Regions from separate parts of the Labrys okinawensis genome, predicted to be linked through region 1. Evidence: predicted binding sites of a transcription regulator. Region 1 holds the regulator's gene; the other holds the start of a gene.
The links. The regulator PhoB, encoded in region 1, activates phosphate uptake and scavenging genes when phosphate is short. The targets are predictions, from matches to a motif close to TGTCATNNANCTGTCAT.

Region 1 (5,917 bases):
GCGCTCCCGGTGACCCTATCCAAGCGCTCGATAATCCCTATATTCGTGATAGACGTGGTTGACTGCTTTCTGGAGCGGAGCACCCTGGGCGCATGCTGACGAACAAGGGCAAATATGGTCTCAAGGCGTTGGCTCATCTTGCGGGCCTTCCTCCGGGCGAGACGGCACAGAGCCAGGAGATCGCCGAGGCCAATCGCATTCCCAAGAAATTCCTCGATGCCATCCTGGGCGAGTTGCGCGTCGCCGGGATCATTCGTTCCAAGAAGGGCAAGGGAGGCGGCTATATGCTGGCGCGCGATGCCAGCGAGATCAGCGTGGGCAATGCCATCCGCGTACTCGACGGACCGCTTGCGCCGATCGCCTGCGCCAGTCACACCGCCTATCAGCCTTGCCTCGACTGCCCGGATGTTCCAGGCTGCACGGTGCGTCTCCTGATGCGGCGCGTGCGCGACCTTTCCTCCGACCTGCTCGACAACATGTCGGTGGAGGAGATGCGCAAGGCCGGCAGCAGGGAACCCGAGCTGAGCTATTCGATCTGATCCTTTCCCCAGGCCGCCGCGGTGACCCGGCAGCTTCGCCGGGCCCTTGTGAAGGGCCCGTTTCCCGATATGCGATGACGGAGAATACTCATGGAAAAACGCGCGATTGGACGTTCCGATCTGATGGTTGCTCCTCTCGGCCTTGGCGGCAACGTCTTCGGCTGGAGCGCCGATGAGAAAGCGTCCTTTGCCGTGCTGGACGCCTTCGTCGCCGCCGGCTTCAATCTGATCGATACGGCGGACGTCTACTCGGCCTGGGTGCCGGGCAACCAGGGTGGTGAATCCGAGGCCATCATCGGCAAGTGGATGAAGGCGCGCGGCAACCGTGCCGATGTCGTGGTGACCACGAAGGTCGGCTCGGAAATGGGGCCTGGCAAGAAGGGCCTGTCACACGCCTATATCAAGAGCGCGGTGGACGCCTCGCTCAAGCGCCTGCAGACCGATTATATCGATCTCTATCTCTCCCATTGGGAGGATCCGGAAACGCCGATGGAGGAAACGCTCGGTACCTACGCGGAACTCGTGTCGGCGGGCAAGGTACGGGTGATCGGCAATTCCAACCATAGCGCCAACACGATGTTCAAGGCGCTGGCCGTCAGCACCAAGGAACTCTGGCCGCGCTTCGAAAACCTGCAGACCCAATACAATCTCTATGATCGCGCCGGATACGAAGCCGAGCTCGAACCTTTCTGCCTCAAGAACGAGATTGGCGTGACCAGCTATTTCTCGCTGGCCAAGGGCTTCCTATCCGGCAAATACCGCACGACCTCCGACTTCGCCAAGAGTGCGGCGCGTGGCGGCGGCATGGGCGAATATCTCAACGAGCGGGGCTTGCGCATTCTCGAGGCGCTCGACGCGGTCGCCCACGCCAAGAATGCCACGCCCGCCCAGGTCGCCATTGCCTGGCTGATCGCCAGGCCCGGACTGGTGGCCCCCATCGCCAGCGCGACCAGCGTCGAGCAGTTGCAGGATCTGATCAAGGCGACCGAGCTTTCCCTGGGCTCGACCGAGATCGAGCATCTCACCAAGATCAGCGCGCCCTAGCCTCTTTGTATCGACGTGTCCTAGCGGTTCTTGGCGGCTCGATTTGAAAGCAAGTCGCCCCAATAATGGCTGTCCCTGTCGAATAGGGCTGGAGACGCGCGTCATTGTCGTGCCGGCGCGAGGTGCGCCGGCCGATCGAGGAGAGATGCAATGGAATTCGCGATTCTGATCTATTCCAGTGAAGAGGCCATGCAGAACGCCCAGCCGGCTGCAAGAAATGAGATGCTTGCCGCTTATGGCGCCTATACGCAGGCGATCAAGGCTTCCGGTATTCTGCTGGGATCCAACCGCCTGCGGCCGACCGCTTCGGCCACCACCGTTCGGATCCGCGACGGCAAGACCCAGGTCTTGAACGGGCCTTTTGCTGAGACCAAGGAGCAATTAGCTGGCTATTATCTCATTGATGTGGCCGATCTCGATACGGCCCTGAACTGGGCCTCTCGCTGCCCGGGCGCCGGCGCAGGCTCGGTCGAGGTACGCCCCATCTGGCCGATGGACGAGTATTAAGCGGCCCGACAGGCCGTGCCGCCCTCCGCCTCAAGCCTTGCCGAAAGCGTCGCCCGGCGAAGCTATGGCAAGCTGGTCGCCTTTCTGGCGGCACGCTCCGGCGACGTGGCCGGGGCGGAGGACGCGCTCGCCGATGCCTTCGCGGCGGCGCTGGAGCACTGGCCCGCGAGCGGCATCCCCGACAATCCCGAAGCCTGGCTGCTGACATCGGCCCGCCGGCGCCAGATAGACAACGCCCGCAAGACCAGGCTCCGCCTGGAGAAGGCTGACGACGTCACCAGGCAGATCGAGGAACTTGCGATGATCAGGGAGCAGGATCATGTCATTCCTGACGAGCGCCTGCGCCTGATGTTCGCCTGCGCCCATCCGGCGCTCGATGCCACCGTGCGCGCGCCATTGATCCTGCAAACGGTGCTCGGCTTCGATGCCGCCGCGATCGCCAGCGCCTTCCTGATCTCGCCGGCTGCCATGAGTCAGCGGCTGGTCAGGGCCAAGACCAAGATCAGGCAGGCCGGCATTCCCTTTCGCGTGCCCGAGCGCGAAGAACTGCCGGAGCGCCTCGATACCGTGCTGGAGGCGGTCTACGCCGTCTTCGCCGAAGGCTGGGCCGATCCGGAGGGCTCGCGGCCACGTCGGCGCAACCTTGCTGCTGAAGGCATCTGGCTCGGCCGCCTGATCGCCTCGCTGATGCCGGACGAGCCCGAAGTGCTTGGCCTGCTCGCCCTGATGCTGCATGCCGAGGCGCGCCGCGCCGCCCGCCGCAGTCCGGAGGGCGACTTCGTGCCCCTTGCTCAACAGGATACCCTGCTCTGGGACGAGGAGATGATCGAGGAGGCCGAGGCCCTGCTTGCCCGCGCGGTAAAGAGAGGGCAGATCGGCCGTTATCAGCTGGAGGCAGCGCTGCAGTCGGCCCATGCGATCCGGCGCAGGGGCCTGGCGGTGGACTGGGCGGCGATCGTGCAGCTCTACGACGCGCTCGTCCTGCTGACCCAATCCCCGGTCGCCGCCATCAATCGTGCCGTGGCGCTAGCCCATATCGAGGGCACGGAGGCCGCACTGGCGGCGTTCGACGCATTGCTGGAGGACGCTCGCCTTGCAGAGTACCAGCCCTATTGGGCGGCGCGGGCGGACCTGCTGGCACGAGCGAAACGGTTCGACGAGGCGAGGGACGCCTACATGCGTGCGATCGGGCTGGAAAGCGATCCTGCCATCCGTCGCTACCTGCAAGGGAAGATGGGGCAGGTTTAGTTGCAAGTGCCTTTCAGGGGCGCGGACATCGCGACATGCAAGTATGTCGCTGTGATATCCGCGCTCTCAATCAGCCCTGCTTCGAGAAGGTTTCGTCGAAGGAATAGCCGGCGCCGCGTACCGTGCGGATCGGATCGATCTCGCGCGTGCGGTTCATGGCCTTGCGCAGGCGGCCGACATGCACGTCAACGGTGCGCTCGTCGATATAGACGTCGCGGCCCCAGACGCTGTCGAGCAGCTGTTCGCGGGCGAAGACGCGGCCTGGTGCCTGCATCAGGAATTCCAGCAAGCGGAATTCCGTCGGCCCCAGGCGGATCTCGCGATTGCCGCGATGGACGCGCTTGGTCTCGCGGTCGAGCGAGATGTCGCCGGCCTTGAGCAGGGAGGCGACATGATCGGGCTTGGCGCGGCGCAGGAGGGCCCGCACGCGGGCCGAAAGTTCCGGCACGGAAAACGGCTTGACGACATAGTCGTCCGCGCCGGTGGCAAGGCCGCGGACACGCTCGGCCTCCTCGCCACGGGCGGTGAGCATGATCACCGGCAAGCGCTCCGTCTCTGGCCGCATACGGATGCGCCGGCACAATTCGATGCCCGACAGGCCGGGCAGCATCCAGTCCAACAGCACGAGATCGGGGACGCTCTCGCGCAACCGGATCTCGGCATCGTCGCCCCGTGCCACGCTGTCCACCTCATAGCCCTCGGCCTCGAGATTGTAGCGCAGCAGAAGGGTGAGGGCTTCTTCGTCCTCGACTATCAGAACCTTGGGAGGCATAGCCGGTTCCCCTTGTTACTTAGCCGGCACTGGAAGGTCGACGAGAGACGTACTCGTATCCGCCTTCGGACGTTCGCCGGCAGGGGATTCGCCGGTCACCAGATAATGCACGGTCTCGGCGATGTTGGTGGCATGGTCGCCGATGCGCTCGATGTTCTTGGCGCAGAACAGCAGATGTGTGCAGAAGCCGATATTGCGCGGATCTTCCATCATATAGGTCAGGAGTTCGCGGAAGAGCGAGGTGTACATGGCGTCGATCTCGCCATCCGAACGCCAGACCGAGAGTGCTTCCTCGACATTGCGCTGGGCGAAGGAGTCCAGAACCTGCTTGAGCTGCTCGAGTACGAGGTCGGCCATGTGGTCGAAGCCGCCGAAGAGCTGGTTGGGCTGCATATGGCCCTGGATGGCCACGACGCGTTTGGCGACGTTCTTGCCGAGATCGCCGATGCGCTCGAGGTCGTTGGCGACCCGCAGGGCCGAGACGATCTCGCGCAGGTCCAGCGCCAGCGGCTGGCGCTTGGCGATGATCAGGATGGCGCGTTCCTCGACCTGGCGCTGCAACTTGTCGATCGAGGCGTCGAGATCGATCACCGCCTTCGCGCGCTGGCTGTCGCGCTTGAGCAGAGCTTCCACACTGTCGGCCACGCTCTTTTCGGCAAGGCCACCCATTTCTGCGATCATGTTGCGCAACTCGCGCAATTCCTGATCGAAGGACGTAACGATGTGATCGGACATGCCGTTCTCCAAATTCCTTGTCGCCGCCGTCTATGTGCCGGCTTGAATGCCTGCCCGGGGATCAGCCGAAACGGCCGGTGATGTAATCCTGCGTGCGGCTGTCATTCGGGTTGGTGAAAATCTTGTTCGTCGCCCCGATCTCGATGAGGTCTCCGAGATAGAAGAAAGCGGTGGTGTCGGCGCTGCGCGCCGCCTGCTGCATGTTGTGGGTCACGATCACGATGGTGAAGTCGCGCTTCAATTCGTCGATCAGTTCCTCGATCTTGGCGGTCGAGATCGGGTCGAGTGCCGAGGTCGGTTCGTCGAGAAGCACTACTTCCGGCTTCACCGCGATGGTGCGGGCGATGCACAGGCGCTGCTGCTGCCCGCCGGACATGCCGAGCGCCGAGGCGTTGAGGCGGTCCTTCACTTCGTTCCACAAGGCTGCCTTGGTCAGGCACCATTCGACGCGCTGGTCCATCTCGGCCTTGGAAATGTTCTCATGCAGCCGGACGCCGAAGGAGATATTATCATAGATCGACATCGGGAAGGGCGTCGGCTTTTGGAACACCATGCCGACGCGGGCGCGCAGCACCGCCGGATCGATCTCCTTGCCGATGACATTCTGGCCGTCGAGCATGACCTTTCCCTCGGCGCGCTGGCCGGGATATAGATCATACATGCGGTTTAGCACACGCAGCAGCGTGGACTTGCCGCAGCCCGAGGGGCCGATCATCGCGGTGACCTGACGCTCGGCCACGCTCATGTTGATCTTCTTCAGCGCATGCTTCTCGCCGTAATAGAAGTCGAGGTTTTCGACCTTCAGCTTGACGGGAGCGTTGGGATCGGCAACCGGGCGGTCGGAAACCGCGATCGAGGCGTTGGGTGAGGACATGGGAGCACTCATTTCTTGGGAGCGAGCACGACGCGGGTGATGATGTTCAGGGCCAGCACGCCGATGGTGATGAGGAGGGCGCCGGCCCAGGCGATCGAGACCTGGTTGGGATCGGGGCTCTGGGCGAAGAGGTTGATCGCCAGCGGCAGGCTGGGGAAGGCGCCGCCGAGATCCAGCGTCCAGTTCGAGTTGCCGAAA
Region 2 (5,917 bases), 2.6 Mb from region 1:
CATCTACGCCACCCGCCGAGGCTGGTTCGAGCCGGCGGTGCAGCTCGGAGCCCATGTCGATGCAGGAGGCCTCGCTGGCTGGTACCACGATCTCGAACGGCTGGACGCGCCGGAGGAGCCGCTGCACTTTGCGGAAGGCGGCATCGTGATCTCACACAGGCTGCATTGCGACAGCCAAGCTGGCGATTGCCTCATGCAGGTAGCCGAGCGGATCAACCTCTAAGCTTTCCTGAGAACCGGTCATTTTCTGTGAGGCTCGGCAACCGGCGCGACATCAATCCCCCATCGGATGCAGGTCGCGCACCATCGCCTTCATGCGCTCGTCGAGCACGTGAGTATAGATCTGCGTCGTGGCGATGTCGGCGTGGCCGAGCATCATCTGGACGGAACGCAGGTCCGCGCCGTTCTGCAGGAGGTGGCTGGCGAAGGCGTGGCGCAGGACGTGGGGGCTGATGCGGTCGCCCCGTATGCCGACCGAGGCGCCGAGCGCCTTGAGGTCGCGGGCGCAATGCTGGCGGGTGAGGTGGCCGCTCTCCCCGAAGGACGGGAAGAGCCAGGGCGAGGCCTGATCGCGGCCCGCCTCCGCCAGCAGCGCTAGATAGGCCTGCATTGCCTGGCGCGCCACATCGGTAAGCGGCACCAGCCGCTCCTTGTTGCCCTTGCCGACCACGCTGAGCATGGCGAGGCCGGGGCGGGCCGCCGAACGCTTGAGGCTGACGAGTTCGGAAACACGCAGGCCCGAGGCATAGAGCGTTTCGAGCAGGGCGCTCATGCGGGCAGCGCGCAGGCGCTCCAGCATGGGACGGGCGGCATCCTCGATCCCCTCCCCGGCAGCGGCCAGGAGGCGATCGACCTCCTCCACGCTCAGGATCTTGGGCAGGGAGCGGCCCCGCCTGGGGCCGTCGAGCACGCCGGTCGGATCATCGTCGCGAAAACCCTCTGCGTAGAGAAATTTGTGCAGCTGCCGGATGGCCGAGAGATGCCGCGCCAGCGTGGTCGCCTTGAAGCCGAGGGCAGTGAGGGAGGCGAGATGGTCGCGCGCCTGGTCCGAGGTCGCGCTGGCGATGGCGCCGCCGCGGCCGGCAAGGAAGTCGCTGTAATCGGTGAGATCGCGCCGATAGGCTTCAAGCGTATTATCGGCGCCGCCGCGTTCGGCGGACACCATATCGAGGAAGGCGTTGATCAGCCTGGTATCGCTGGCGGGCTTGGGCATTGGGATACCCTAGTCCGCCGCGGTTAACAGGCTGAAAAGATCATTTCAGGCCGAGAGCGGCGCGCAGTTCCGCCTTGGCAGGCTCGAACTCGGCCTTGAAATCGTCCTGGCGCATGATCGTCTCTGCGATCACCGTGCCGGAGATGCGGCCCATCTCGATGTCGGAGGGATAGTGGATGCCCACCACCAGGCGGCTATGGCCGTAATCCCAGGCGCGGGCCATGATCTCCGCGCGCTTCTCCGGCACCATATTGGCGAGCACGATGCCTTCCAGCGTGCCGAGCGTGGTGTGGCCGGAGGGATAGGAGCCGGACTTGCTGGGCTCGACGGCCGGGCGGACGAGATCGCTGACCAGATGGGGACGCAGGCGACCAAGGGTTTTCTTGGCGGGATCCACCACGGCGCCTTCCGTCTCGATGATGCGGTCGAAGAAGGCCGCGAACTTCGGCAGCTTGGCCTTGTCGAAATTGGCGCCAAACAGTTCGCCGCCGAAGCGCCAGACGGTTTCCTCGTCGTCGGCCTGGGCGTGCTTCAGTTCCTCGGGCGTGCGCTCGACCTGAAGCGCCAGCACCGCGGCGATCTCGCTCTTGGTCTGCATCGAATCGGCGGCCGGCGGCGGCGGCAGCAGGATGGTGAGGTCAACCACCTTGGCGTCGGTGAAGGGCTTGGCATCGTCGGCGAAAGCCGGAGAGAGGCCTGAAAGGGCCAGCATGGCGGCGAGGGCAATAATCTTGCGCAAGGGAGCACCCATAGGTTGTGGAACTTGCGCCAGATGCCACTCTGGGGTGACGGGCCGATGACAGATGCGGCGGGTGACAAGAAGACTGGCCGCAGAAGCACGCCGGGCTGATGTGCTCGATCTGGACGACATGGTGTGATCACGATCCGACAATAAGTCGGGCTGCGGCGCACCCGTCCGTCAAACCTCTTGGCTCTGAAAAATCAGCATGTCGGCGCCGCCGGTAGCAAAGTTTTGCACATCCGCGGCCGCGGCCTCGCCTTCTGCACTGGCGAATGCAGCCTGGATGGCTGCCTGATCGTCGAATTGCAAGGTCGCAATCAGATGAAACTTGGACGGACCGGCGGGCGTGACCACCGGCCCGCGACTGACCTCGTATTTCCGGAGCCCTGGGATCTTCTTTGCGATTGGAACATGGGTCTCGAAATAATACCTGTCGAATTCAGCGCTATCGACCGGCGTTCCATACATGACAACCAGGCTCGCCATGGCACTCTCCCCAAGAATTTTCGTCTGCTGCTGCGAATGGCCGGCTGCTCGGACTCCGGGGGCCCGGCTCACCAATTCCCCTCCATATCGCTCTCATATTGTCGCTCAGATGATCGGATAGCTGCAAGCGCGAAGCGCGACGTCCCTCTCGCATATTCCGGCTCAGAAATAGAGCGGATGATCCTCGAGCGCCAAGGCGATCACGCGCAGCGAGGCGGCGGCCTGGAGGTGTATGTTCGGGCTCGCGTCGGTGGCGCTTGAAGCCGCCAGGATGCGCAAGGCGTCGATCATATCGCGCCGGGTCTTGGCATGCGGGCCGCGGATGGCCAGAAGCTTGGCGAGGCGCACGAGCATCGCGCTCACTTCGACGGCGTGGCTGGCCTCGAGCAGGCCATCGCGGATGAAGCGGCGCAGGCGCATGATCTCCAGCCCCATCGTCACGGCGGCGAGGCTGCCGTCGAGCACATATTGTGCCTTGGCGCCCACGCGTTCCAAAGGGGCCATCAGCTGGTTGATGCGGTCATAGGCGAGGCTCTCGAAGGCCGAGGCCCTGGGCAGGCGCTCATGCAGGCACAGGCGGGTGAGGTCGGCGCGGAACGCCTCCACCACGCGCTCGACCACGCTCTCCGGCCGGCGCGGCAGCACAACGGCGAAGACGCCGACGCTGAGCAGGATGCCGCCCAGCACTGCGATCGCCTCGTTCAGGAAGGGCCAGGGCTGCGCCACCATGGGCTGGCGCGGATTGACGAAGAGCAGGAAGTTGATGGCAAAGGCGGTGGCAACGCTGGTGTAGCGCGGATTGGCCATGGCCAACGCCACCGGGACGAGCACGAGCGCAATGAGCAGCAGCAGCCAGAACAGGCCCTGCAGCTCCGGCAAGAGGACCTGCCCCACGACGAAGGCTGCCGGCACAGAAAAAGCAGTTCCCTTCAGGAATTCGAGGGAGGAGCGCATCGGGTTGGGCATGGTGGCGAACAGGCTCGACACCACTGCGACCATTACCGCGGCTCCTGCGAGATCGGCCCAACGCGTGGCGATCCAGTAGGCGGTGACGACGGCGGTGGCGATGGCGGCACGCACGGCATTGACGAAGGCGACCTTCTGGTCGCGGTCGATGGTGAGCGTCGGCAGCTTCCATTGGCCGGGCGGGCCAGGGGGGTCCGGTGCGCGCAAGCGCAGAGCCGTGAGGCCCTCCAGCACGAGGCCGAGGGCGGCAAGGAACTCGATCAGCAGCGTGATGCGGGCGGCGGCAGCGGCGCGATCCTCGCTCTGCTGCAGCGGAGCGGTGCGCATTGCCTCGGATTCGCGGGTGAGGTCAAGGATCTGGCGCAACCAGGGCCTGGCATCCTCGACCAGCCAGTCGCGCTGGACGAGGCCGTCCAGCATGGCCTTGACCCGGCCGAGCAACGGGCGCCAGCTCGAGTCCGGGGCACTCGCATGGGCGAGGAGTGTGTGGATGGCCGAGATCGCCGAGAGCATGTGGCCGATCGTATGCCGGGCCATGCGGCCATGGGTCACCAGCCCTGGCGCCTCGATGCGAGCATAGGCGCGCATGCCGGCCAGCGCCTCGATGTCGACGATCAACCGCTGGTAGCGGGTGTCGAGTTCGGGTTTGGCTGTGCCGCCGATGGCCCCGGCGCCGTAGCGTGCGATGTCGCGCAGGCCCGCGCCGACGCGCTCCACCAGCACGTCCCTTGCGAGCTGCGGCATGAAGAAGCGTCCGGCAATGCCTGCGCAGGTGATGCCGAGCATGATCTCGATGCAGCGCGCCACGGCAAGGTCGGTAACGAGATGGGGATTGTCGAAGGCCGGCAGGCCAATGATGGCGGCCGTGTAGCCGGCCAGCACCGCGCCATAGGATTCGGGATTGCGCAGCACCGAGGCAACATAGGTGCACACGGCGATCCACAAGGTGAGCAGGCCGACATAGGCGATATGCTCCGTGCCGGTGGCCTTGACCATCGCCACCGAAGCAACCGCTCCGATCAGGGTGCCCGTGAGGCGGAACAGGCCCTTGGCGAGGACCATGCCGGCGACGGGCTGGCTGACGATGAACACCGTCATCATCGCCCACTGCGGCTGCCCGAGGCCGAGCAGATAGGCGATGACCAACGCGATGAGGCCCACCAGGGTCGTACGCAGCGCAAAGATCCAGTCCGCCCGCGGGGGCAGGGACACTTGCGGCACCAGGACGGCAAAGCGCGCGCGAAGGGAAGCGGGACTGGGCATGCTTACGGGAATAGAGGCTCAGCCTGCGAATTGGAACCGGGCGCGACAGGGAAAACACCAGCGGCCCAAAAAGGCATTGTTCGAGCGACAGGACATTGTCATTCCCGGCAGCGCCGCAGGCGCTGGGAAGGGGATCCAGGGGCTGACGGTCTCACTTCTCCGGCCCCTGAATTCCCTTCCCGGCGCGTACGGAGCTGGGAACGGAATGGCAGAGGTTCCTGCCCAGAGTGCTCGTCGCTCGCGCCAACAAGCCCTTCACGGCGCGTTGCCGGGCGATGTATCCGGCCTCGGCTGCAGGTTCCTGAGTGGCACGTCCACGCTCATCGGCCGGGTAGCCGGCCTCACATAGGTACCCAGCGCATAGACGAGGCCATATCCGGCAAGACCGATTATGACGAGGATAAGCAGGAAACGGAGCAGACTGGGCATAGGGAACCTGGAGATTTCGGCCGCACAATACTGCGCGAATCCGGGCGGAGCTATGTCTTCGGCGCGGCCAAACAACGAATGAAATGTGGGAAACCCTTGCGTCCCGGCCCGTCTCCGGTTCAATAGAAATATGACTTTGTTGATGCAGGACGAAATGGGCGGCGTTGCGACATCTTTTGCTCCGGCCGAACGCGAGAAGAAGCTGACCCGGGCCCTCGCAGGCCGGTCGGTCGTGCTGGTGGGAATGATGGGCGCGGGAAAGAGCGCGGTGGGCAAGCGCCTTGCAGGCCGGCTAGGGCTTGAATTCCGGGACGCCGACGCCGAGATCGAGGAAGCGGCCAAGAAGACCATCTCGGAGATCTTCGCCAGCGACGGCGAGACGTTTTTTCGCGACAAGGAGCGGCGCGTGATCGCCCGCCTGCTCTCCTGCGAGGAGCCGATCGTGCTGGCGACCGGCGGGGGCGCCTATATGAACAGCGAGACCCGCGCCCTGATCGCCGGATGCAGCGTCTCGATCTGGCTGAAGGCCGAATTCGACGTGTTGCTGCGCCGCGTGCGCCGCAAGCCGACCCGGCCGCTGCTCCAGAACCCCGACCCCGAGGGCACGCTGAAAAAGCTGATGGACCTGCGCTACCCCATCTATGCCGAGGCGGATGTCACCGTCCTGTCGCGGGATGTGGCGCATGACATGGTGCTGGAGGATGTGATCTCCGCCCTCGAAACCTATCTCAAGCTCCGGGATCCCGCGATGCCGGAGCTGAACGCCCACAAGCCGGACTCCCTCGCATGAGCACGCCGATCACCGTTCCCGTCGTCCT

Region 2: a site for PhoB is predicted at 1,999-2,015, ahead of ACMDCR_RS27250 (acid phosphatase). Genes of this name have one in related genera too.

Annotation. Positions count from the first base shown of each region.
Region 1 covers NZ_CP178864.1:1,376,474-1,382,390, forward strand. Annotated here, with positions in the region: gene ACMDCR_RS06595 (RNA-binding S4 domain-containing protein) at 1-13, shown strand, start outside; gene ACMDCR_RS06600 (RrF2 family transcriptional regulator) at 93-539, shown strand; gene ACMDCR_RS06605 (aldo/keto reductase) at 630-1,583, shown strand; gene ACMDCR_RS06610 (YciI family protein) at 1,734-2,090, shown strand; gene ACMDCR_RS06615 (RNA polymerase sigma factor) at 2,106-3,338, shown strand; gene phoB (phosphate regulon transcriptional regulator PhoB) at 3,409-4,110, opposite strand; gene phoU (phosphate signaling complex protein PhoU) at 4,126-4,845, opposite strand; gene pstB (phosphate ABC transporter ATP-binding protein PstB) at 4,907-5,719, opposite strand; gene pstA (phosphate ABC transporter permease PstA) at 5,728-5,917, opposite strand, start outside.
Region 2 covers NZ_CP178864.1:5,829,034-5,834,950, forward strand. Annotated here, with positions in the region: gene ACMDCR_RS27240 (succinylglutamate desuccinylase/aspartoacylase family protein) at 1-223, shown strand, start outside; gene ACMDCR_RS27245 (site-specific tyrosine recombinase XerD) at 275-1,213, opposite strand; gene ACMDCR_RS27250 (acid phosphatase) at 1,254-1,952, opposite strand; gene ACMDCR_RS27255 (EthD family reductase) at 2,133-2,441, opposite strand; gene ACMDCR_RS27260 (FUSC family protein) at 2,604-4,619, opposite strand; gene ACMDCR_RS27265 (histidine kinase) at 4,926-5,099, opposite strand; gene ACMDCR_RS27270 (shikimate kinase) at 5,230-5,889, shown strand; gene aroB (3-dehydroquinate synthase) at 5,886-5,917, shown strand, end outside.